One region of the Serratia liquefaciens ATCC 27592 genome, then DNA from elsewhere that is predicted to be linked to it. Evidence: predicted binding sites of a transcription regulator. Region 1 holds the regulator's gene; each other region holds the start of a gene.

What was found. Region 1 encodes ArgR, which controls arginine synthesis, uptake and breakdown. Its sites were predicted from a motif close to ANTGAATAAAAATACANT; they were not measured.
Region 2: the regulator ArgR is predicted to act here: its motif matches at 4,486-4,503, upstream of argA (amino-acid N-acetyltransferase).
Region 3: the regulator ArgR is predicted to act here: its motif matches at 3,535-3,552, upstream of argC (N-acetyl-gamma-glutamyl-phosphate reductase).

Annotation. Positions count from the first base shown of each region.
Region 1 is NC_021741.1:360,319-368,311, forward strand. It holds gene M495_RS01640 (methyl-accepting chemotaxis protein) at 1-1,302, shown strand, start outside; gene fbp (class 1 fructose-bisphosphatase) at 1,340-2,344, opposite strand; gene mpl (UDP-N-acetylmuramate:L-alanyl-gamma-D-glutamyl-meso-diaminopimelate ligase) at 2,513-3,892, shown strand; gene yhcN (peroxide/acid stress response protein YhcN) at 4,096-4,359, opposite strand; gene yhcN (peroxide/acid stress response protein YhcN) at 4,484-4,747, opposite strand; gene argR (transcriptional regulator ArgR) at 5,153-5,623, opposite strand; gene M495_RS25725 (hypothetical protein) at 5,671-5,838, shown strand; gene mdh (malate dehydrogenase) at 6,090-7,028, shown strand; gene M495_RS01675 (helix-turn-helix domain-containing protein) at 7,097-7,357, opposite strand; gene M495_RS01680 (DNA-binding protein) at 7,540-7,890, shown strand; gene ispB (octaprenyl diphosphate synthase) at 7,940-7,993, opposite strand, start outside.
Region 2 is NC_021741.1:4,152,000-4,159,992, reverse strand. It holds gene recB (exodeoxyribonuclease V subunit beta) at 1-1,240, shown strand, start outside; gene recD (exodeoxyribonuclease V subunit alpha) at 1,237-3,087, shown strand; gene argA (amino-acid N-acetyltransferase) at 3,127-4,452, opposite strand; gene amiC (N-acetylmuramoyl-L-alanine amidase AmiC) at 4,692-5,942, shown strand; gene M495_RS19485 (MFS transporter) at 6,254-7,663, shown strand; tRNA gene M495_RS19480 (tRNA-Met) at 7,791-7,867, opposite strand; tRNA gene M495_RS19475 (tRNA-Met) at 7,932-7,993, opposite strand, start outside.
Region 3 is NC_021741.1:5,056,050-5,064,042, forward strand. It holds gene argH (argininosuccinate lyase) at 1-256, opposite strand, end outside; gene M495_RS23530 (argininosuccinate synthase) at 335-1,555, opposite strand; gene argB (acetylglutamate kinase) at 1,581-2,354, opposite strand; gene argC (N-acetyl-gamma-glutamyl-phosphate reductase) at 2,384-3,388, opposite strand; gene argE (acetylornithine deacetylase) at 3,605-4,750, shown strand; gene ppc (phosphoenolpyruvate carboxylase) at 5,138-7,774, shown strand; gene metF (methylenetetrahydrofolate reductase) at 7,946-7,993, opposite strand, start outside.

The DNA of each region.
Region 1 (7,993 bases):
GCTACGGTGGGCCGTATCTATGACTACCTTGCGCAATCGAAGCAGGAAATGGCGCGTTTTGTCAGCGTCGGTACCGTTACCGAACGTGGACGCGAGCTGTCCGGTCGTTTGCAAAACAGCTATCGCGCTTATCTGGAACAGGGCGTTGGGCCGATGGCCGATGCCATCAAGGCCGGCAAAGTTGATGATTACTACGACATTCAGGAAACAAAAATTTCCGCGTTGAGCATCGCTTTTGAAAAGGACCTCAGCGACTTCCGCAGCTTCGCCATGAAGATTGGCCAGCAGCGGGTGAATGAAGCGGAAAGCAATGCCAGCACTAAAATTACGCTGATCGTGATTGCCGGCCTGCTCAGTATTTTGCTGGCGCTACTGGCCTGGTTTGCACTGCGGGTGATTATCCTGCGTCCGCTCGATGAGTCAATCGCCCAGCTGGAACATATCGCCAGCGGTGACCTGACGCACCGTATCACCGGCGAAGGCGAGACCGAAATGGGCCGTCTGGTGCGTGCGATGCAGCGGATGCAGCAGGCCTTGGTCAGTTCGGTCAGCAAGGTGCGCGATGCCAGCAGCCAAATCGATACCGGTTCACGCGAACTGGCTGCCGGCAACCTGCATCTGGCGCAGCGTACCGAAGAATCAGCCGCTTCTCTGGAAGAAACCGCCGCCAGCATGGAACAGCTGACCTCGACGGTGAAGATGAACGCCGAGAACTGCGAACAGGCGAATCAACTGGCGCTGAGCGTATCCGATATTGCCAACCAAGGCAGTGAAGTGGTCAGTCAGGTCATGGATAAGATGCAGGCGATCACCGACAGCTCACGCCGCATTGCCGATATCATCAGCGTGATGGACGGCATTGCCTTCCAGACCAACATTCTGGCGTTGAATGCGGCGGTGGAAGCGGCACGTGCCGGTGAACAAGGGCGTGGTTTTGCCGTGGTGGCCGGTGAGGTTCGCAGCCTGGCTCAGCGCAGTGCGCAGTCGGCGAAAGAGATCAAAGGGTTGATTGAAGCGTCGCAGAATCGGGTGCAGGAAGGCGAACAAATGGCCGGTTCGGCGGCGAAAACCATGAACGGCATTACCGGTGAAGTGGGCCGGGTGACGGCGCTGATGCGGGAAATCTCTGCGGCTACGCGTGAGCAAAGCAGCGGTATTGAGCAGGTAAACCTGGCGGTGGCGCAGATGGATCAGGTGGCGCAACAGAATGCGGCCTTGGTCGAAGAGTCTGCGGCGGCGACGCGCTCGCTGGAGGATCAGGCGCAGTTGTTGGCGCAGAGCATGGCAGCGTTCAAATTATAATGCCGGGGACGGCGTGCCGTCCCCCACATCGAACTCGTTATTCGTCCGGGTTCTCAGCGATAAAGCGCTCTGCGTCTTCCACCATGGATTTGGTGCCGACGAAGAACGGTGCGCGCTGGTGCAGTTTCACCGGGGTGATGTCCAGAATACGGTTTTTACCGTCGCTGGCTTTACCGCCGGCCTGTTCCGCCAGGAACGCCATCGGGTTGCATTCATACAGCAGGCGCAGCTTGCCTTGCGGGTGGCTGGCGGTGCTTGGATAAATGTAGATGCCGCCTTTCAGCAGGTTGCGGTGGAAGTCGGCAACCAGTGAACCGATGTAGCGTGAGGTATAAGGGCGTTGCGTAGCTTCGTCCTGTTCCTGACAATATTTGATGTATTTCTTCACGCCGCGCGGGAACTTGATGTAGTTACCTTCGTTGATGGAATACATATTGCCGCTGGCCGGGAAGCGGACTTTCTCATGGGAGAGGCAGAACACGCCCAGAGAAGGATCGTAGGTGAAGGCATGCACGCCATAACCGGTGGTGTACACCAGCATGGTGGATGAACCGTAAACCACGTAGCCTGCGGCGACCTGTGCGCTGCCTGGCTGCAGGAAGTCTTCTTCGGTCACTGGCGTACCGACCGGGGTAATGCGACGATAGATAGAGAAAATCGTACCGACCGAGACGTTGACATCGATGTTGGACGAACCGTCCAACGGATCCATCAGCACCACATACTTGGCATTTTCAGCCCGCTCGCCGTCGAATATCACGATTTCATCTTCTTCTTCAGAAGCGATACCCGCAACTTCACCGCGCGCTTTCAATGCTGCTTTCAGCTTTTCATTCGCGTACAGGTCCAGTTTCATCTGAACTTCGCCCTGTACATTGGAAACGCCGCTGGTGCCCAGAATATCCACCAGACCCGCTTTGTTGATATCGCGGTGGATGATTTTGGCGCCCAGTTTAATTGCAGAAAGTAGCGCAGTCAGCTCGCCGGTGGCGTGTGAGAAGTCGTGCTGTTTCTCGACGATAAATTCGCCTAACGTTTTCATGACACAATCCCTGAATCTACGGATGGGTAGCGGTTTGTTAACAAACCGCCAACGTATTCGCGAGCAGTGTAGCCCAAAGATGAACGCTATTCATAGGCAAATCCATTTCTTCTGGACGATTCTGAGCGTTAGAATGAGTCAACATTCGACGTACTCTATGAGAAAACTATGCGCATTCACATTCTTGGGATCTGTGGCACCTTTATGGGCGGGCTGGCGGTGCTGGCTCGTTCGCTAGGGCATGAGGTGACCGGCTCTGACGCTAATGTCTATCCGCCGATGAGCACGCTGCTGGAGAAGGAAGGGATCGACCTGATCCAGGGCTACGATCCTGCTCAATTGGATCCGGCGCCGGATCTGGTGATCATCGGTAACGCCATGACGCGGGGTAATCCTTGCGTTGAAGCGGTACTGGAACAGGGGATCCCTTACGTTTCCGGCCCGCAGTGGCTGCACGATTATGTGCTGCGCGATCGCTGGGTGCTGGCCGTGGCCGGCACGCACGGCAAGACCACTACCGCCGGTATGGCCACCTGGATCCTGGAAGCCTGCGGCTATCAACCGGGCTTCGTTATCGGTGGCGTTCCGGGCAACTTTGACGTTTCCGCGCGTCTGGGCGGTAGCCCGTTCTTTGTGATCGAAGCCGATGAGTATGACTGCGCCTTCTTCGACAAGCGTTCCAAGTTTGTACATTACAGCCCGCGTACGCTGATCATGAATAACCTGGAGTTCGATCACGCTGATATCTTCGACGATCTGAAAGCGATCCAGAAACAGTTCCACCATCTGGTGCGTCTGGTGCCGGGCAAGGGCAAGATCATTTTGCCTGATAACGACAACCACCTGAAACAGGTGATGGCGATGGGCTGTTGGAGTGAGCAAGAGCTGGTCGGGGAAGAGGGCGCATGGCGCGCTCAAAAATTAACGCCGGACGCCAGCCATTATGCGGTGTTCCTCGACGGCGAACAGGTGGGCGAAGTGAAGTGGTCGCTGGTGGGTGAACACAACATGCATAACGGTTTGATGGCCATTGCCGCCACGCGCCACGTTGGTGTGCTGCCAGCCGATGCCTGCCGCGCGCTCGGTGAGTTTATCAATGCTCGCCGCCGTCTCGAACTGCGCGGTGAAGCTCATGGCGTTACGGTGTATGACGATTTTGCCCATCACCCAACGGCGATCCTGGCGACCTTGGCCGCATTGCGCGGCAAGGTTGGCGGTACCGCGCGCATTTTGGCTGTGCTCGAGCCGCGCTCCAATACCATGAAAATGGGGATCAGCAAGAATGATTTGGCACCGTCTCTGGGCCGTGCCGATGAGGTCTTCCTGTTCCAACCGCACCATATCCCCTGGCAGGTGGCGGAAGTCGCGGAAGCCTGTGTACAGCCGGCCCACTGGAGCGCCGATCTCGACACGCTGGTGGACATGATCGTGAAAACGGCCCAGCCTGGCGACCACATTTTGGTGATGAGTAACGGCGGCTTCGGTGGGATCCATGACCGTCTGCTGGAGGCATTGGCCCACAAGTCAGAACCTAAAGTGACTTATTGATCGTCGATTCAGTGTGACTGAAGCAAAACTAAAAGGCCGCTTGCGGCCTTTTCTTTTGCCCATAAAAAAGCCCTCGCGAGCGAGGGCAACGGGGTTCGTCGGATAGGACGACGAAGTTTCTTCAAGGAATCAGTGCTTACGATAGAACTCGGCAGTGGCAGTGACGAGGGTAATCAGTTCGGTAAGCAGGGCTCCCTGAATTGTTATTTGTAGATTTCGGCTGTCGCGTGCCAATTGCCGTTTTCGTAGGCTTCGATCACGCGGTAGGCTTTAGCGCCTTGTTTATCGGCTTTGTCAGACAGGGCCTGGCGAATATCGGAAGGCGCGCCGGTGACGCCGCTGACGGTGATGGTACCGGCAGACTGGAGCGTATTGGCCTGGTCGTTAGTGATTAACGTCGCGGCGGAAGCGCCGAACGAAACGACAGACAGCAGGCTAAGTGCAGCGAGAGTGGTTTTCATGTTCATGATAGTGCGTCCTGTTGTGATAACCGCCTGGAAGGGCTTTTGCAGCGTTTTTGTACTTGAAGGCTGTTATCAGTGGTGCTCGGTACCAGAGTTATATTGCCCGTTGCCGGGTAACGCCTTGTACTTATTTGTAAATTTCTGCTGTCGCGTGGAAGTTACCTTCGTTGCGTGCTTCGATTACACGGTAAGCGGTCGCCCCTTTGGCATCGGCCTTTTCAGACAGTGCCTGACGGATATCTGAAGGTGCACCGGCAACGCCGCTGACGGTAATGGTGCCTGCAGATTGCATTTTTTCAGCCTGGTTTGCATCAACAGATTGTGCTGCAAATGCGCCGAAAGAAAGCATGGAGAGAACGCTCATAGTTGCGATGGTAGATTTAATTTTCATGATTTGACCTTTTCGTATTCTTTTATCAGTTCCAGTGAACTGTGATTTACGTCACGGAAATGAGTATACATCTAGTAACGCCAAAAATTAATAGTTCGCTAACAGTTTCTAGTGAAACTTTATTATGATGATCCTTATCTTTTATAACCAGATGGAATAAAAAGTGGTTATAAAACGATCTTTTGATGTTAAATTTATGTAATTTCAATAGGGTAAGTGCTTTTGACCAAAAGTGCGGAAGAACACAGTAGCTATCACTGGCTGAGCAGTAATGTCATTGAAATATGCTGTGATGAGAAAGAAACCTGGCGTTAAACGTGGTAGGGCTAGAGGGGAAAGTTAGGATAGGGTTAAAGAAACGCTAACAAAACGCGACGGCTCGCCGCATTTTGTTAGCGTTATGCATCACAGCTCCTGTTCGAACAGGGTCAGGATGGCTTCGTACAGCTGGCGCGCGGTAAAGCTGCTGGCTGGGGTAACGAAAATGGTATCGTCACCGGCGATGGTGCCGAGAATACCTTCGGATTTGCCCAGAGAATCCAGCAGGCGAGCAATGAGCTGCGCGGCGCCGGGGCTGGTGTGGATCACCACAACCGCATCGTTGTGATCGACATCCAGCACCAGATTCTTCAGCGGGCTGGTGGTGGTCGGCACGCCGAGTTCGGCGGGAAGGCAATACACCATTTCCATTTTGGCATTGCGCGTACGCACCGCGCCGAACTTGGTCAGCATGCGCGATACTTTGGATTGGTTGATGTTTTCGAAGCCTTCTTCTTGCAGCGCCAAAACAATCTCGCCTTGAGAACTGAATTTTTCTTCTTTCAATAACGCTTTAAACGCCTTGATCAGATCTTCCTGCTTTGCGGGATTACGCATTTTGCACCGTGGAATGTTGACAATAGAAGTGATGATTATGCATATAAATGAATTTTTATGCAATAAAAGGACGCCCGGAAAAAATAACAATGCCCGGACAACGAGGAAAGGGCAGCATTTTAACAAAATCCGTACCCCATGAATATGCCCTTTCGGTGACCGAAAATGCCGCCCGCGGTGGTAAAGAAAATGTTATTAAAATGATGTTGTTCTGATGTTGTGTAAGGGTGTAATGTAACCGCCGGTTAACTTGCTCGTGAATAACCTCGCAGTATTTTTGATTAGTGTGCGCTATGCCCTTAATGCGTAAGCTATTTAATCTAAAATGAGCGCGACATCGGCTGTTTTATTGCGCCAGTTCTCAAACAGACTGTTAAGAGATTGTTTTTAAAGGTGTAATAATTTAAGGTCCGTAACCAACATATTCACGGCGCTTTATATATTTAAGATAATAAAGGAGTATAGGATGAAAGTTGCAGTTCTCGGTGCTGCTGGCGGTATCGGCCAGGCCCTCGCCCTTCTACTCAAAACCCAGCTTCCTTCAGGTTCTGAACTCTCTCTCTACGACATTGCCCCCGTTACCCCAGGCGTTGCCGTCGATTTAAGCCACATCCCAACCGCAGTGAAAATCAAAGGCTTCAGTGGCGAAGACGCTACTCCAGCTCTGCACGGTGCAGACGTGGTGCTGATTTCTGCAGGCGTTGCGCGTAAACCTGGCATGGATCGTTCAGATCTGTTCAACGTGAACGCAGGCATCGTGCGTAATCTGATCCAGCAAGTGGCAACCACCTGCCCGAAAGCCTGCATCGGCATTATCACCAACCCGGTCAATACCACCGTGGCTATCGCGGCAGAAGTGCTGAAGAAAGCCGGTGTTTATGACAAGAACAAACTGTTCGGCGTGACCTCGCTGGACATTATCCGTTCCAATACCTTTGTGGCTGAGCTGAAAGGCAAAAAACCTGAAGAGCTGAACGTACCGGTGATCGGCGGACACTCTGGCGTGACCATTTTGCCGCTGCTGTCGCAGATCCCTGGCGTGAGCTTTACCGATCAGGAAGTGGCCGATCTGACTAAGCGTATCCAAAATGCGGGTACTGAAGTGGTTGAAGCCAAAGCCGGCGGTGGGTCTGCAACCCTGTCTATGGGCCAGGCGGCGGCGCGTTTCGGCCTGTCTCTGGTTCGTGCGCTGCAAGGCGAAAAAGGCGTGGTGGAATGTGCTTATGTGGAAGGCGATGGCAAATACGCTCGCTTCTTCGCGCAACCGCTGGTGCTGGGTAAGAATGGCGTTGAAGAACGCAAAGACATCGGCACTCTGAGCGCGTTCGAACAGAAAGCGTTGGAAGACATGCTGGATGTTCTGCACAAAGATATCGAACTGGGCGAAAAGTTTATCAATAACTGATCATCCAGCAGTGCATGAGTATGCATAGGCCGCCGGACAACGTACCGGCGGTTTTTTTATGCCCGCAGCTAGGACCGAATACGGGCTTTTCGATCCAGTAAGTTATTGGTATGGGGATCGAAATAGCGGCTCGGCCAGATTTCTGCAGGGTGTATATCGAGCGTTTCGGCAATCAGCCATTCTCCTTTTGGCCAGGGACGCGACAGTGCGTTTGCCAGCGTTGATGAGCTAAGTCCTGCCTTGCGCGACACCGCCGCCAGTGTCGTTCCCTTCTTACGTAAAGCCGCAATGATATCCGCCGGATGCCAATCCTTATTCCTTGAGTTCATGTTTGCATTCCTTTTTTGATTAGCGAAAGTTCTGTTAGTGGTATAACTAACAGGTCAAGATTAATCGTTTGAACAACATGAAACGCTTATACGGAAACTAGGATACCACTAAATTTCTTAAAAAATATCCAATAAATTTCCTAAAAAAGATCTTCGCCTACTTTTGCCCAGAGAACATGGCCATGAAAAAAGAGTGGTTTGCCGCCAAGGAATTGACCGGCGTGGCAGGGTTACCTTCCTCACCACAGGGAATAAACTTGATGGCGCGTCGTGAAGGCTGGATCAGCCGCCGGCGCAAAGGCGTACAGGGAAAGGCGCTGGAGTATCACATTGACAGTTTGCCGACCGGTACGCGCAATTTACTGATCTTGAAAGAGGACCCGGCGCTGTATGAAGTTGAACGCAAGGATCCGCTGACGGTGTGGATTGAGTATTACTACCACCTGACGGAGAGCGAACGCGAAAAGATGTTGGCTTTCCTGATGCGAGAGGGGATTGGCGGCCTGCTGGCGCGTGTCTTTCCGGGGAAATGAACAGACCCGCATCGCGGGTCTGTGGAAACTGCAGGGCGTTTATTATTTCTTAAAAATCGCGTTGAACTGCAAGATGGGCTAATCCTTCCAGCGCGGCACGGTG
Region 2 (7,993 bases), 1.4 Mb from region 1:
CCAGAGCTTCCAGGCTTTGCTCGACCTCAACGCCGATGAAGAAAGTATCGAATGGGCGGAGGAGGAGCGACTGGCGGAGGATTTACGCCTGTTGTACGTGGCGTTGACCCGTTCGGTGTATCACTGCAGCATCGGTATTGCGCCGCTGATCCAAGGCACCCGCAAGAAGCAGGGGGATACCGATTTACACCGCAGCGCGCTGGGCTATCTGGTGCAAGCAGGCCAGGCCGGCGATGCAGCCTATCTGCAGCAATGCCTGCAACAGCTTGTCAGGGAGGGCGTTGCGCTGTCGCTGGTCGACACGCTGGATGAACAGCCCTGGTTACCGCAAACGCCGGAATTGAGCGAATTGGCCGCCAAAGGTTTTTCACGTCAGGTGCAGGATTTTTGGCGAGTGACCAGCTATACCGGCTTGCAACAGCACGGCGCAGGCCTGATGCAGGATTTATTGCCGCGGCTGGATGTTGATGCCGCAGGCGAGCAAGCTCAGGACAGTGAGCCAGCGCTCACACCGCACACTTTTCCACGCGGTGCTACGCCAGGGACTTTCTTGCACAGCCTGTTTGAAACGCTCGATTTTACCCAACCGCTCGATGAACAGTGGCTGCTGGAGCAACTGCAACAACAAGGCTTTGCCGAACATTGGCAACCGATACTGCTGGCGTGGATGCAGGTGTTGCTCAACACTCCGCTCAATGATGCCGGTGTCGTGCTGTCGGCATTGGCGCCGCAGCAAAAGCAGGCGGAACTGCAGTTTTATCTGCCGATCGACAGGCTGTTGCAGGCCCGTGAGCTGGATGCCCTGGTGAAAAACTACGATCCGCTTTCTGCTCGCTGCCCGGCACTGGATTTCCAACAGGTGCAGGGAATGTTGAAAGGGTTTATTGACCTGGTGTTCTGCTGGCAGGGGAAGTACTACCTGCTGGATTACAAGTCCAACTGGTTGGGCGAGGACAGCAGTGCCTATACCCGGCCGGCGATGGAGCAGGCGATGGCAGAACACCGTTACGATCTGCAGTATCAGTTATATACCCTGGCGCTGCACCGTTATCTGCGCCATCGGCTGGTGGACTACGACTATCAACGGCACTTCGGCGGGGTGATTTATTTGTTCCTGCGCGGGGTGGATGCGCAGCATCCAGGCAACGGCATCTTCGCCTGTCGGCCAGAGCAAGCGTTAGTCGAGGGTATGGACAGGTTGTTCAGCGGCGAGGCCATTACGGCAGAGGATGAGCCATGATAGCTTTACTGGAACAGGCGCAGGCACTCGGCGTGCTGCGCCCGCTGGATTTACAGTTTGCCCGCGTGGTGGCCACAGCGGACCAGCCGGATATTTTATTGGCTGCCGCTTGCCTCAGCGCCGAGGCGGGTGCCGGCCATGTTTGCCTGATGCTGGAACAGTTGTTGCCGGAGAATCTTTTTGACGGACGTCAGCCAGAGCTGGCGCAGGCTGTGTGGTTGGCGGCCGGGCAGCCCGATCTGACCGACTGGCAGCAGCGCCTGTCCGCCAGTGCGGCGGTTGGCGATGGCAGCACGGCGATGCCGATGGTGTTGCAACAGCAGCGTTTGTATCTGCAGCGCATGTGGCAGAACGAAGGTGAGGTTGCCGATTTTATCAGCGGTGACAGCCTCCATCAGGCGGTTGAAGAAGCCGAGCTACGCACCATTCTCGATCAATTATTTGGCGAAGCGACCGACGAACCGGACTGGCAGAAAATTGCCGCCGCGGTGGCCGCCACGCGGCGCATTGCCGTCATTTCCGGCGGACCGGGCACCGGTAAAACGACCACCGTGGCCAAGCTGTTGGCCGCGTTGGTGCAGCTTGCCGAAGGCCGACGTTTGCGCATTCAGTTGGCGGCACCCACCGGTAAAGCGGCGGCGCGCTTGACCGAATCCTTAGGCAGCGCCGGCAGGCAACTGGCGCTAACGCCGGAGCAACGTGCGCTGTTCCCAACCGAAGCCTCCACTCTTCACCGTCTGCTAGGCGCTCAGCCCAATAGCCAGCGTATGCGTTATCACCGTGGCAACCCGCTGCATCTGGATGTACTGGTGGTCGATGAAGCCTCGATGGTTGACCTGCCGATGATGGCGCGCCTGATTGCCGCTTTGCCTGCTCAGGCGCGGGTGATTTTCCTGGGCGATCGCGATCAGCTGGCTTCGGTTGAGGCTGGCGCGGTGCTGGGCGATATCTGCCGCTTTGCCGAGCAAGGTTATAGCGTGGCACGGGCAGAACAGCTCTCGCGGCTGACGGGTTGTCTGCTGCAGGGGCAAAGTGCCGAGGCGGAGGCAGCCGTGCGCGACAGCCTGTGCCTGCTGCGCAAGAGCTATCGCTTTGATGCCAACTCGGGCATTGGTCAACTGGCCTTTGCGGTAAATGCCGGGGATGGCAAGAAGGCAGCATGGGTGCTGGGCGGCAATTTCAGTGACGTTACGGGGCACCCGTTGGCGGAAACGCAAGACTATCAGGCACTTTTGGATGCGTGCGTGGCGGGCTATCGTGATTATCTGCAGCAGGTGGCGACAGGTGCTGACGCGGTGACGATACTGGCTGCGTTTGGCCAATTCCAGGTGCTATGCGCGCTACGAGAGGGGCCATTCGGTATTGCCGGGTTGAATGAGCGGATTGAAACGGGACTGCAACGCGCCGGTTTGATCCAGCGTAAGCCAGGAACTGCGGGGCGCTGGTATCCGGGGCGTCCGGTGATGATTGGGCGTAATGACAGCGCGCTGGGGTTGTTCAACGGTGATATCGGTATTGCTTTGCGAGATGAGAGCGGCGAGCTGCGCGTTCATTTCCAGCTGCCGGACGGTAGCATTAAGTCGGTGCAGCCGAGCCGTTTACCGGCGCATGAAACCGCCTATGCGATGACGGTGCATAAATCGCAGGGCTCGGAGTTCGATCATACGGTACTGGTACTGCCCAATCATTTCTTGCCGGTGCTGACCCGCGAACTGGTGTATACCGCGATTACCCGGGCGAGGAAGCAGCTTTCGCTGTATGCCACCGAAGCCGTTTTACTACGGGCGATCCGCACCCCGACCCAACGCCGCAGTGGGTTGGCAGAGCGGTTACAGATAACGGGTTAAGAGAGAGCTTGGGGCGCAGCATGCTGCGCCCGCCACGGATTACAGATCGGCCAGCAGAATTTTGGAACGGCGTTGGTAGTTGTACAGCGCCTGTTTTTGCATTGGCAGCACGTCAACTTCCGCCGGGGTGAAACCGCGCTCCTGGAACCAGTGGATGCTGCGGGTGGTCAGCACGAACAGTTTACGCAGGCCCATCTGACGCGCCTGACTCTCCACCCGCTGCAGCAACATTTCACCGCGTGATGAGCTGCGGTAATCCGGGTGCACCGCCACGCAGGCCATCTCGCCGATTTTCTCTTCCGGGAACGGATACAGCGCCGCGCAGGCGATGGTCAGGTTATCGCGTTCAATAATGGTGAACTTGTCGATCTCCATTTCCAACTGCTCACGTGAGCGGCGAACCAAAATGCCTTGCTGTTCAAGCGGACGGATCAGTTCGAGGATGCCGCCGATGTCGTTAATCGTGGCACGACGCACCTGTTCCGCGCTCTCCATGACGATTTGGGTGCCGATACCATCGCGTGAGAACAATTCCTGCACCAGAGCGCCGTCTTCCTGATAGCTGATAAGGTGGCTGCGGCGTACGCCGCTGCGACACGCCTTTACCGCGCCGCGCAGGAAGCGCACGGTGCCGGAATGGTAATCACCGCTTTCTTCCAGTTCTTCGATGCGTTTCTGCGCATCGTTGGGAAACAGTTCGGAAATGATATTGCCTTCCTGATCGGTGACCCCTTGAGACGAGCAGAAGCCGATCATCTTCTCGGCTTTCAGCTTGATGGCCAACTGGGTCGCCACTTCCTCTGACGTCAGGTTAAAGCTTTCGCCGGTAACCGAAACGGCGACCGGGCCGATCAGCACAATGGCGTTGCTGTCGAGCTGACGATGAATGGCTTCTTCATCAATACGACGGATACGGCCGCTGTGGCAGTAATCCACACCGTCATCGATACCCAGCGGTTGGGCAATGATAAAGTTACCGCTAACCACGTTGATATGCGCACCCTGCAGCGGCGTGTTGTTGAGGCTCATTGACAGCCTGGCGGTGATATCCAGTTGCAACAGGCCTGCTGCTTGTTTAACCAGCTCAAGGGTGTGGGCGTCGGTAACGCGCGTATGTTTGTGATAAATCGGTTCGTAATTATGCTGCGCCAAATTAACGTCGATTTGCGGCCGTGCGCCATAGACCACCACCAAACGAATGCCCAAGCTATGCAGCAGCCCGATATCGTTGACGATGTTGGAAAAGTTCTCATGTTCGATGGCTTCTCCGCCAAGCATGACGACAAACGTCTTGCCACGGTGGGCGTTGATATAGGGAACTGAGTGACGGAATCCTTGGACCAGCTCTGTACTACGTTCCTTCACGGCCAAACCTCATTTGCATATTTATACGGTATTTTTGTATTTTTATTCTTTTATTGGCCTGATGGCAAGTGAGAAATTGTCTCTATTTCTTTGCTAAGGGCTCTGAATCGTTAATAAATTGAAAAACCATAAAAAGATTTTCTGATGACAGCGCCGGAATGATTGGTTAAAGTTTTCGGCATTCCCGTTTACTGGTGTTTTTTTCATCTGTTTTAATCTGTTACCACTGCCGGAGTCGCATGCCAAACTCAAATCACAATCTGGGCCGCCGTCGTTTATTGCAGGGGGTTGCCGCTAGCTGGTTGCTGAGTGTGAGTCGGGTGGGCGTCGCCGCTTCGTCGCACGTCATCGCCGTACGTGTCTGGCCTTCGTCTACCTATACCCGAGTGACGCTCGAATCTAACGTTGAACTGAAATATAAACAGTTTGCGTTGACCAATCCCGATCGCGTGGTGGTGGATATCGAGGGCGTGCAGCTCAACAGCGTGCTTAAGGGCATTGTCGGCCAGGTACGCGACGACGATCCTTACCTGAAACAGGCGCGTGTCGGCCAGTTCGATCAAAACACCGTCAGGCTGGTGCTGGAGCTTAAACGCAGCGTCACGCCCCACATGTTTACATTGGCGCCGGTGCCGGAATACCGCAATCGTCTGGTGATGGATCTGTACCCGAGCAAGGGCGGCAGCGGCGAAGAATATGATCCACTGTTGGCGTTACTGGAAGATTACAACAAGGGCGATCTTGAGCGCACTTTACCGGCGGAAGCACCGCAGGCCGGTAAAGCAGGGCGCGATCGGCCTATTGTCATCATGCTGGATCCCGGCCACGGTGGTGAGGACCCCGGTGCGATTGGCAAATTCAAAACGCGTGAAAAAGATATCGTACTGCAGATTGCCCGTCGCCTGAGCACCTTAATCAAGCGTGAGCCGAACATGAAGGTGTTTATGACGCGCAATGAGGACGTCTTCATTCCGCTTAAGGTGAGGGTGGCTAAGGCACGTAAGCAGCGCGCCGATCTGTTTGTGTCGATCCATGCGGATGCCTTCACCAACCGTGCCGCGCGCGGTTCGTCGGTATTTGCGCTGTCGACCAAGGGGGCCACCAGCTCGGCGGCAAAATTCCTGGCGCAGACCCAAAACGAATCGGACCAAATCGGCGGCGTCAGCAAAAGCGGCGATCGCTATTTGGATCACACCATGTTTGATTTGCTACAAACCGCGACCATCAACGACAGCCTGAAATTCGGCAAGGAAGTGCTTAACCGAATGGGCAAAATCAACCGTTTGCATAAGAATCGCGTCGATCAGGCCGGTTTTGCGGTGTTAAAGGCGCCGGATATCCCCTCTATCCTGGTTGAAACGGCGTTTATCAGCAACATAGAGGAAGAGCGCAAACTGCGTACTACCCATTTCCAGCAGCAGGTGGCGGAGTCTATTCTCGCAGGTATCAAAGCGTATTTTGCTAACGGCGGTGCGGTTGCACGCAGCTAGAGGGCGGCGGCGGGGATCTGCAGACCGCTGCGCTTTCGCAATAACTGTATTCCTGAACAAGCTGGAGTTTGCCCCAGCGGCAAATGTTTTGCCAAGTCTTCCTATCCCTGATTGTCCCTGAAACTGGCGACGAAAAGCTCGCAAATCCTATCGGCAGCACCCATTTCGTTGCCTCTTCACCGGCAATCCTCAAGCCAATGGTTGGCTGCAATAAGAGTGACTCACCATTCCTCATCTGCTAAGGCTCCAGATCCTGGTCCGTCGACTCGCTCACACTCTGAGACACCGGCGCGCAAAATCCGTGTTGCACATTGACAGGGGATAAAAAATATATTCTATTAAAAAATATATTTTATTCACATAAAAAAGGATATCCCGTGTCAATGTCCGCAAACGAAGGAATGCAGAGCATTCAGGAAATGGTAGACAGCACGGGGACGCGTCGCGGCCAAGTGCTGTTGCTGACTATGTGCGCGCTTTGTCTTCTGTGTGATGGTTTCGATATCCAGGCTATGGGTTATGCCGCACCGGCCATTCGGGATGCCTGGTCGCTGGAAACCGCGGTGCTGGGCCCGGTGTTTAGCGCCGGATTGGCCGGCATTGCCATCGGTGCCTTTGCTCTGGGCTGGCTAGCCGATCGCATTGGGCGTAGGCCGTCCATCATTTCTGCCACGCTCATTTTTGGCGTATTCACCCTGTGTTCTGCCTTCGCCCAGAATGTTAACCAACTGATGGCGTTCCGTTTCCTTGCCGGTATAGCCTTAGGCGGCGTGATGCCAAACTGTATTGCATTGGTTGTCGAATACAGCCCCTTACGCCAGCGAGCGACCTATATCACCGCGATAACCTGTTTTTTTGCGATCGGCGGTGGGCTGGGTGGCGTTACCGCGGCTTTGCTGATCCCGCTCGTTGGCTGGCAGGCTATTTTTATTCTCGGGGGGCTTTTGCCGATTATCCTGGCGATTTCTATGTGGGCCTACCTGCCGGAGTCGGCACAATGGATGTTGAGATGCGGAAAGGGAGAAGCGGCAATTCGTTCAACCTTGCGAAAAGTGTTTCCGGAGCAGCAGGCCATGAGCGTCGATCTTTCCAACAGCCACATTGGCATGCAGCGCGCCAAAGCCACGGTGGTTGATCTCTTTCGAGATAACCGTGCTGCGTTCACCTTGCTGCTTTGGCTGGTGAATTTTATGAATCTTATCGATCTCTATTTTTTGGCAAATTGGCTGCCAACCCTGATCAAGGACGCGGGTCTGTCGCTGGAAATCGCCAATTTGGCCACGGGAGCATTGCAGTTTGGCGGGGTTTTAGGCACCCTGGCGCTGGGTCGCCTGATTGATAAATTCGGGGCTTACAGCGTGCTTATCACCGGCTTTTCAATTGCGGCCCTTTCAATAGCCGCGATAGGTTTTGAGCCGAAAAATCTGCTGATACTGTTCAGCTCGGTCTTTGTTACGGGCGTTTTCGTCGTCGGCGGCATGCCGGGGGTAAATGCACTGGCTGCCGGCGGTTACCCGACATTTTTGCGTTCAACCGGTTTAGGTTGGGGGCTGGGTATAGGGCGGGGCGCTTCGATGCTCGGGCCTCTATTGGGGGCTGCACTGATTGCCCGCCATTGGATGGCATCCGATCTGCTGCTGCTTGCGGCGGTGCCAGCGGTGGTATCGGCGTTAGCCATTGGGGGGATGTGGCTGCAAAAACGTGAAAGTCATTATGATTGATCGGGTGTGCTAACTTGATTTCATTGACGTTATGGAGAGGGCGTTGTTCGCTGAAGAAAAATTGGGATTGGTGGATTTCAGATACAAAAAAACACCCGTTAAGGTGCTTATCTGTGGTCATTAAGATTGGTTGCGGAGGCCGGATTTGAACCGACGACCTTCGGGTTATGAGCCCGACGAGCTACCAGGCTGCTCCACCCCGCGTCCGTCTTAATGCTTGTATTATCGTAAACCAACTTTCATAAGATACCGCTGGTACAGTATCGGTTGGTTGCGGGGGCCGGATTTGAACCGACGACCTTCGGGTTATGAGCCCGACGAGCTACCAGG
Region 3 (7,993 bases), 540 kb from region 1:
TGTGAATATCTTCCGCATCGCTGCTGACAATCGCCTGCGGATCGGCCTGTACCTCTTCCAACAGCACGCTCAACGCCTGTTCCAGCTGTTGCTGCTCGGTCGCCGTCAATACGTTGACGGTCACCAGCGCTTTCGACCAGGCCACTGACCCTACGATGTCCTGTTCCGCCAGGCGATAATCGAAGCGCAAAGAATCATTTAACTGCTTGAACCGCTGATCTGCCGCCTGACTGAACCGTCCGCCCCAAAGTGCCATACCTTACTCCTGAATTTTATGCGAATAAGGGCGCAGCACGCTGCGCCCTTATCAAGTCACGCCGAATAATCAATAAAGTTACTTGTTCTTTTTCTCGTTCAGCGCACGAATGCGTGAAGAGAGCGAGAACAGGCGGATAAAGCCACCGGCATGGCTGTGATCGTAAACTTCGTCTTCGCCAAAGGTGGCGAACTCTTCAGAGTACAGGCTATTGGCAGATTTCTTCTGAATTGCCGTTACCTGGCCTTTGTACAGCTGCAGCACCACTTCGCCGTTCACTTCTTCGGCCAGTGCCTCAGCAGATGCTTGCAGTGAACGACGCAGCGGCGCGAACCAACGGCCATCGTACACTACGTAAGCCATTTCCAGGCCCAGCTGCTCACGCCATTTGAAGCTATCGCGATCCAGAACCAGCTGCTCAACGCCACGCAGTGCCGCCACCATGATGGTGCCGCCCGGGGTTTCGTAGCAACCGCGGGATTTGATACCCACCAAACGGTTTTCCACGATATCGATACGGCCCACACCATGTTTGGCGCCCAACACGTTCAGGGTTTCCAGGCATTTGTACGGGCTCAACGCTTCGCCGTTTACCGCCACTACCCGACCTTTCTCGACGGTGACAGTCACCTGCTCTGGCTGATCCGGAGCTTCCTGCGGATCGACGGTCCAGACCCAGCAGTCTTTATTCGGTGCATTCCACGGGCTTTCCAGCACGCCGCCTTCGGTAGAGATATGCCAGGCGTTTTCGTCACGGCTGTAGATTTTTTCCAGCGACGCCGTGGTCGGGATGTTGCGCTCTTTCAGGTAGTCCAGCAGCGCTTCACGGGAACGCAGGTTCCACTCGCGCCAAGGGGCTACCACTTTCAAGTGCGGCGCCAGTGCGGTATAGGTGGTTTCGAAACGCACCTGGTCGTTACCTTTACCGGTTGCGCCGTGGCACAGCGCGTCAGCACCGACCTTCAACGCCAGCTCAACCTGCGCCTTGGCGATGATCGGACGGGCCATTGAGGTCCCCAGCAGGTAGCTGCCTTCATACAGGGCACCGGTTTGCAGCACGGGGTAAACATAATCACTGATGAATTCTTCACGCAGATCAACAACGTGACACTCAGAGGCACCGGATTGCAGGGCTTTTTGCTCCACGCCTTCCAGATCGCTGCGCTCCTGGCCGATATCTGCCACGAATGCCACCACTTCGCAGCCGCCGTAGTTTTCTTTCAGCCAGGGAATGATGGCCGAAGTATCCAGGCCGCCAGAGTACGCCAGAACGATTTTTTTGATGCCTTGGTTTTGCATGGTCTTTTCCTTTTTAATTCTAAATTTAAGCGAGGATCCGGGTGCCAATCGACACGCCGTTAAACAGTGCAGGAAGCTGATCGGCATGGCGCCAACTGGCGATATCTACCGGGCGACCGAGGGTGCGGGCCGCATCGAGCGCCGCATTCACCTTCACCACCATACCATCAGTGATGATGCCCTGGGCAATCAGTTGTTCCGCTTTTTGCGCCGTCATTTCTGCGATGCGCTGCCCTTTTCCGTCGAGGATGCCACTGACATCCGACAGCAGGATCAAATCCGCACCCAGCGTGGCGGCCAACGCGGTCGCCGCCTGATCGGCGTTTACATTCATTAACTTCCCATCGGCGGTAATACCGATAGAGCTGATCACCGGCAGGTAGCCGGCACCCAGCAGGGTATTGAGCAACGCTGGCGACCCCGGCTGCGCGTTGCCTACGTGGCCAAGCGCCGGATCGAGCGGGGTGACGGTGACGCTGCCGCCGTCCGCCAGGCTCAGGCCTACGGCATTAATCTGGTGTTTGATCGCCCATGCCAGCAAGGTTTTGTTGGCCGTACCGGCCAGTGCGCCGGTGATAATGTCGATCTGATCGGCCGGGGTAACCCGCAGCCCATTTTTCTTCACCACCGGCAGGGAAAGCTGCTTCATCAGTTCGTCCACCACGCAACCGCCGCCGTGGACGATAACCAGTGGGCGCTGATGCTGCTGGCGGTAGCTGTCCAGCGCGGTAAACAAACGCTCCAGCGCTTCTTCACTGTCTAATAACACGCCACCTAACTTGATAATTAACGGGTTCATCGCTGTTTACATCCCACGCTGGTGATTTATTAAAGTAATGACTGGGTTTCCGGGAACCCAAAACGGATATTCAGGCATTGCACCGCCTGAGCGGCTGCGCCTTTCAACAGGTTGTCTTCCACCGCCACGGCAATCAGGTGTTCGCCCTGCACGGCAAAGCCGATATCGCAAAACGGCAACCCAACCACTGACTTCAGCGCCGGCACGCCTTTGTCGTACAGCCGCACCAGCGGTTTGTCGTCATAGGCAGCGTGATAAACGGCGGCCACGTCCTGCGCGGTCACGCCGGCTTTAAGGCGACAGGTGATGGTTTCGAGAATACCACGCGGGAAGTTACCCAAATGTGGCGTAAAGATGACCGGCACTCCCAGGTGCGCGACGATTTCCGGATGATGGCGGTGGTTGAAAATCCCGTACGGCTGCAGGCTCACCTCACAGAAGCTGGTGGTAACGCTGGCCTTGCGGCCCGCACCGCTAACGCCGCTGGTGGCGTTGATGACCGGCCACTGGTCGAGGTTCAGCAAACCTTGGTCGATCAGCGGTTTCAGTGCCAGCTGCGCTGCCGTTGGGTAACAGCCTGGCACGGCTATCAGCTGCGCCCGTTTGATTTCGTCGCTCTGCCACTCCGCCAGGCCATATACCGCCTGCTCCAGCAGCTCGGCATGCCGATGTTCAAAACCGTAGTACTGGCTGTAGAAAGCGGTATCTTTTACGCGGAATGCACCGGAAAGATCGAACACCACGCAACCGGCGGCCAGGAACGCCGGCGCGATATCGTGGCTGACCTCATGCGCCGTGGCCAAAAACACCACGTCGATACCTTCAGCCGCTTTCGCAACGTCAACCAATGGTTGCAACGGCAGATCAACGATGCCTTTTAACTGAGGGTGCAAATCGGAAAGCAATTTTCCTGCATCTGCACTTTGCGCTGAAACCGCTAAAGCGGTTATGTTCATGTGTGGGTGACGATTAAGGTACGCCGTGAGCTCCGCTCCGGCATAACCGCTGGCACCGACAATCAGCGTATTCAACATGGGGCCTTTCACCTTCTTGACTTGCGTTTGGTCGTTTTCGACTCAGGTTTCCAGGCTCACCAGCGTTGTTTCGCCGTTCACCCACGAGGTCGAGCGTTGATGTTTTTATAATCATCCGGGAATCGGGTTCCCTTACGCTCCAGCTTACTGTATTTTTATTCACAATAACTGCATGAATATTGATACCAACCTAACCAAAGGCTGTCAACAGTGAAGATGAAATTACCTCCATTTATTGAGCTGTACCGGGCGTTGATCGCCACTCCGTCGATCAGCGCCACCGATGGTGCCCTCGATCAGAGTAATGAAGCGTTAATCAACTTGCTGGCCGGCTGGTTTGCCGATTTGGGTTTCCGCGTCGACGTGCAGCCGGTGCCGGACAGCCGCAACAAATTCAACCTGCTGGCAAGCATTGGCGAAGGCAGTGGCGGCCTGCTGCTGGCGGGCCACACCGATACCGTGCCTTATGATGAAGGCCGTTGGACACGCGATCCTTTCACCCTGACCGAGCACGACAATAAGCTGTATGGACTGGGTACCGCCGACATGAAGGGCTTCTTTGCCTTTATTTTGGATGCGGTGCGTGACATCGATGCCAGCCAGCTGACCAAACCGCTGTACATTTTGGCCACCGCAGATGAAGAAACGACGATGGCCGGCGCACGTTACTTCGCCGCCTCGACCAGCATCCGCCCTGACTTCGCGATTATCGGCGAACCGACCTCATTGCAGCCGGTGCGTGCGCACAAAGGCCATATGGCCAACGCCATTCGCATTGTCGGCCAATCTGGCCATTCGAGCGACCCGGCGCGCGGCGTGAACGCCATCGATCTGATGCATGACACCATCGGCCGTTTGATGGAGCTGCGTAAAACGCTGCAGGAGCGCTACAACAACCCGGCATTCGCCGTGCCTTATCCCACCATGAACTTCGGCCATATCAGCGGCGGCGATGCCGCTAACCGCATCTGCGCCTGCTGTGAACTGCATCTGGATATCCGTCCGCTGCCGGGCATGACGCTCGACAATATCAACGAACTGATGCACCAAACGCTGGAACCCATCAGCCAACGCTGGCCGGGCCGCCTGAGCATTGAAGAACTGCATGCCTCGGTACCGGGCTACGAGTGTCCGACCGATCATCAGATGGTGGCGGTGATTGAGAAACTGCTGGGCACCCGTACACAGGTGGTCAACTATTGCACCGAGGCGCCGTTCGTCCAGCAGGTCTGTCCGACCCTGGTGCTGGGCCCCGGCTCTATCGACCAGGCGCATCAGCCGGATGAATACATCGATACCGGCTTTATCGAACCCACGCGCAAACTGCTGGGCCAACTGGTCAATCATTTCTGCCGTCAATAAACCTGATACAAAGTAGGGGTTATGATTTATCATTCCCCCTACCTCAAAATACGTATTAAACCAATGAAATAAGCCAGACTGATAACCGGCGTGCCGTAATTAAATTTCAGAAAATGCGCCGATTTTGATGTTTTTTTGCTAAAAATAGTGTCAATTGACGATTGGACAGGAACGTGGCGAGATGAAACAGGCGCTCTTCGCCTGACACGTGAAATTTACTTACAAGATAAAAATCATCTACCCAATAGATTTCAAGTTGCAGCTAGGCGGCGAACGCTTGAATCCCCGGGAGCTTGGATCAACCAAGTGAACGGGGTGAGAGCGCGAAGCCAACACCGCTGTGGCTTGAAAGATGAAGGGTAAATACAGAATTGGGTCAGGGGTTATATGAACGAACAATATTCGGCAATGCGAAGTAATGTCAGTATGCTCGGCAAATTGCTCGGCGATACCATCAAAGAAGCGCTGGGCGAGCATATTCTCGATCGCGTTGAAACTATCCGTAAGCTTTCCAAATCTTCACGTGCAGGCAATGAAGCGCACCGTCAGGAGCTGCTTTCCACCTTGCAAAACCTGTCCAACGACGAGTTGCTGCCGGTCGCACGCGCCTTCAGTCAGTTTCTCAATCTGACCAATACCGCCGAGCAGTACCACAGCATTTCACCCAACGGTGAAGCCGCCAGCAACCCGGAAGCGCTGGCCCAACTGTTCACCCGGCTGAAAGACAAAAAGCTCAGCACCAAAGAGCTGCAAAATGCGGTGTCTCAACTTTCTATCGAGCTGGTGCTGACTGCGCACCCGACGGAAATCACCCGCCGCACCCTGATCCACAAACTGGTAGAGGTGAACACCTGCCTCAGCCAGCTCGACCATAACGATCTGGCCGACTACGAGCGCAACAAGATCATGCGCCGCCTGCGTCAGTTGGTGGCTCAATCGTGGCATACCGACGAGATCCGCAAACACCGTCCGTCCCCGGTTGACGAAGCCAAGTGGGGCTTTGCGGTGGTGGAAAACAGCCTGTGGGAAGGGGTCCCTGCCTTCCTGCGCGAATTCAACGAACAGCTGGAAAATTCCATCGATTACAGCCTGCCGGCGGAGGCGGTGCCGGTGCGTTTCACGTCCTGGATGGGCGGTGACCGCGACGGCAACCCGAACGTCACGGCCGAGATCACCCGCCACGTGCTGCTGCTGAGCCGCTGGAAAGCCTGCGATCTGTTCACCCGCGATATTCAAGTGCTGGTGTCCGAACTGTCGATGACCGAATGTACTCCGGAACTGCGCGCACGGGCCGGTGGTGACGAGGTTCAAGAGCCGTACCGCGAAATCATGAAGCAGCTACGCAGCCAGTTGATGAGCTCTCAGGCCTATCTGGAAGGCCGCCTGAAAGGCGAGCGCGTACTGAAGCCGCACGATCTGCTGGTGAATAACGAACAGCTGTGGGAACCGCTGTTCGCCTGTTACCAGTCGCTGCAGGCCTGCGGCATGAGCATCATCGCCAACGGCCAATTACTGGATACCCTGCGTCGCGTGCGCTGCTTTGGTGTGCCGCTGGTACGCATCGACGTTCGCCAGGAAAGCACCCGCCACACCGAAGCCATCGCCGAACTGACCCGCTACCTGGGCCTTGGCGACTACGAAAGCTGGTCAGAAGCCGACAAGCAGGCGTTCCTGATCCGTGAACTGAATTCCAAACGCCCGCTGGTGCCGTTGAAGTGGGAACCGAGCGCCGACACCCAGGAAGTGCTGGAAACCTGCCGGGTGATCGCCGAGGCGCCAGAAGGCTCGATTGCCGCCTACGTGATCTCCATGGCGCGCACGCCTTCGGACGTGCTGGCGGTTCACCTGCTGCTGAAAGAAGCCGGTTGTCCGTTCCCGCTGCCGGTCGCGCCGCTGTTCGAAACCCTCGACGACCTGAATAACGCCGACGACGTGATGACCCAGTTGCTGAATATTGACTGGTACCGCGGCTTTATCCAGGGCAAACAGATGGTGATGATCGGCTATTCCGACTCGGCGAAAGACGCCGGGGTGATGGCCGCCTCCTGGGCGCAATACCGCGCTCAAGACGCACTGATCAAAACCTGCGAAAAGGCCGGCGTAGCGCTGACTCTGTTCCACGGCCGTGGCGGTTCGATTGGCCGCGGCGGCGCACCTGCGCATGCGGCACTGCTGTCACAACCGCCGGGCAGCCTGAAAGGCGGTCTGCGCGTGACCGAGCAAGGCGAGATGATCCGCTTCAAATTCGGTCTGCCGGAAGTCACCATCAGCAGCCTGGCGCTGTATGCCGGTGCTATCCTGGAAGCCAACCTGCTGCCGCCGCCAGAGCCGAAAAAAGAGTGGCGTACGCTGATGGATGAGCTGTCAAACACCTCATGCAAAATGTACCGTGGCTACGTGCGCGAAAACCCGGATTTTGTGCCTTATTTCCGCGCCGCCACGCCGGAACTGGAGCTGGGCAAACTGCCGCTGGGCTCCCGCCCTGCCAAGCGCAAGCCAAACGGCGGTGTAGAGAGCCTGCGCGCCATTCCGTGGATCTTCGCCTGGACGCAGAACCGTCTGATGTTACCGGCCTGGCTGGGCGCCGGTGCCGGTTTGCAGGAAGCGGTAAAAGCCGGCAAGCAGGATCAGCTGGAAGCCATGTGCCGCGACTGGCCGTTCTTCTCCACCCGTATTGCGATGCTGGAAATGGTGTTCGCCAAGGCCGACCTGTGGCTGGCGGAATATTACGACCAACGCCTGGTGGACAAATCGCTGTGGCCACTGGGCCAGCAGCTGCGCGATCAGTTGGAAAGCGACATCAAGGTGGTGCTGACCATCGCCAATGACGCGCACCTGATGGAAGACCTGCCGTGGATCGCCGAATCCATTGCGCTGCGTAACGTGTACACCGACCCGTTGAACGTCCTGCAGGCTGAGCTGCTGCACCGTTCGCGCCAGCAGGAGCACCCGGACGCCCGCGTTGAGCAGGCGCTGATGGTCACCATTGCCGGCGTTGCTGCCGGGATGCGCAATACCGGCTAGGTTAAGCGCCAAAAGCACGGCTCCTGCTTGCAGGGGCCTTTTTTTTATCCCCCGCTGACGGATGCTGCATCTCAACGGGTTGCCCAGCAGCGGTATTGGAAGAAATTGCGCCCAACAAAAAGGGCGCTGTATTGACCCAGCGCCCTTCCCGATGATGATGAATAGAGTGAATCAGGCCGCGACCGGACGCACACCCAGCGTATGGCAAATGGCGTAGCT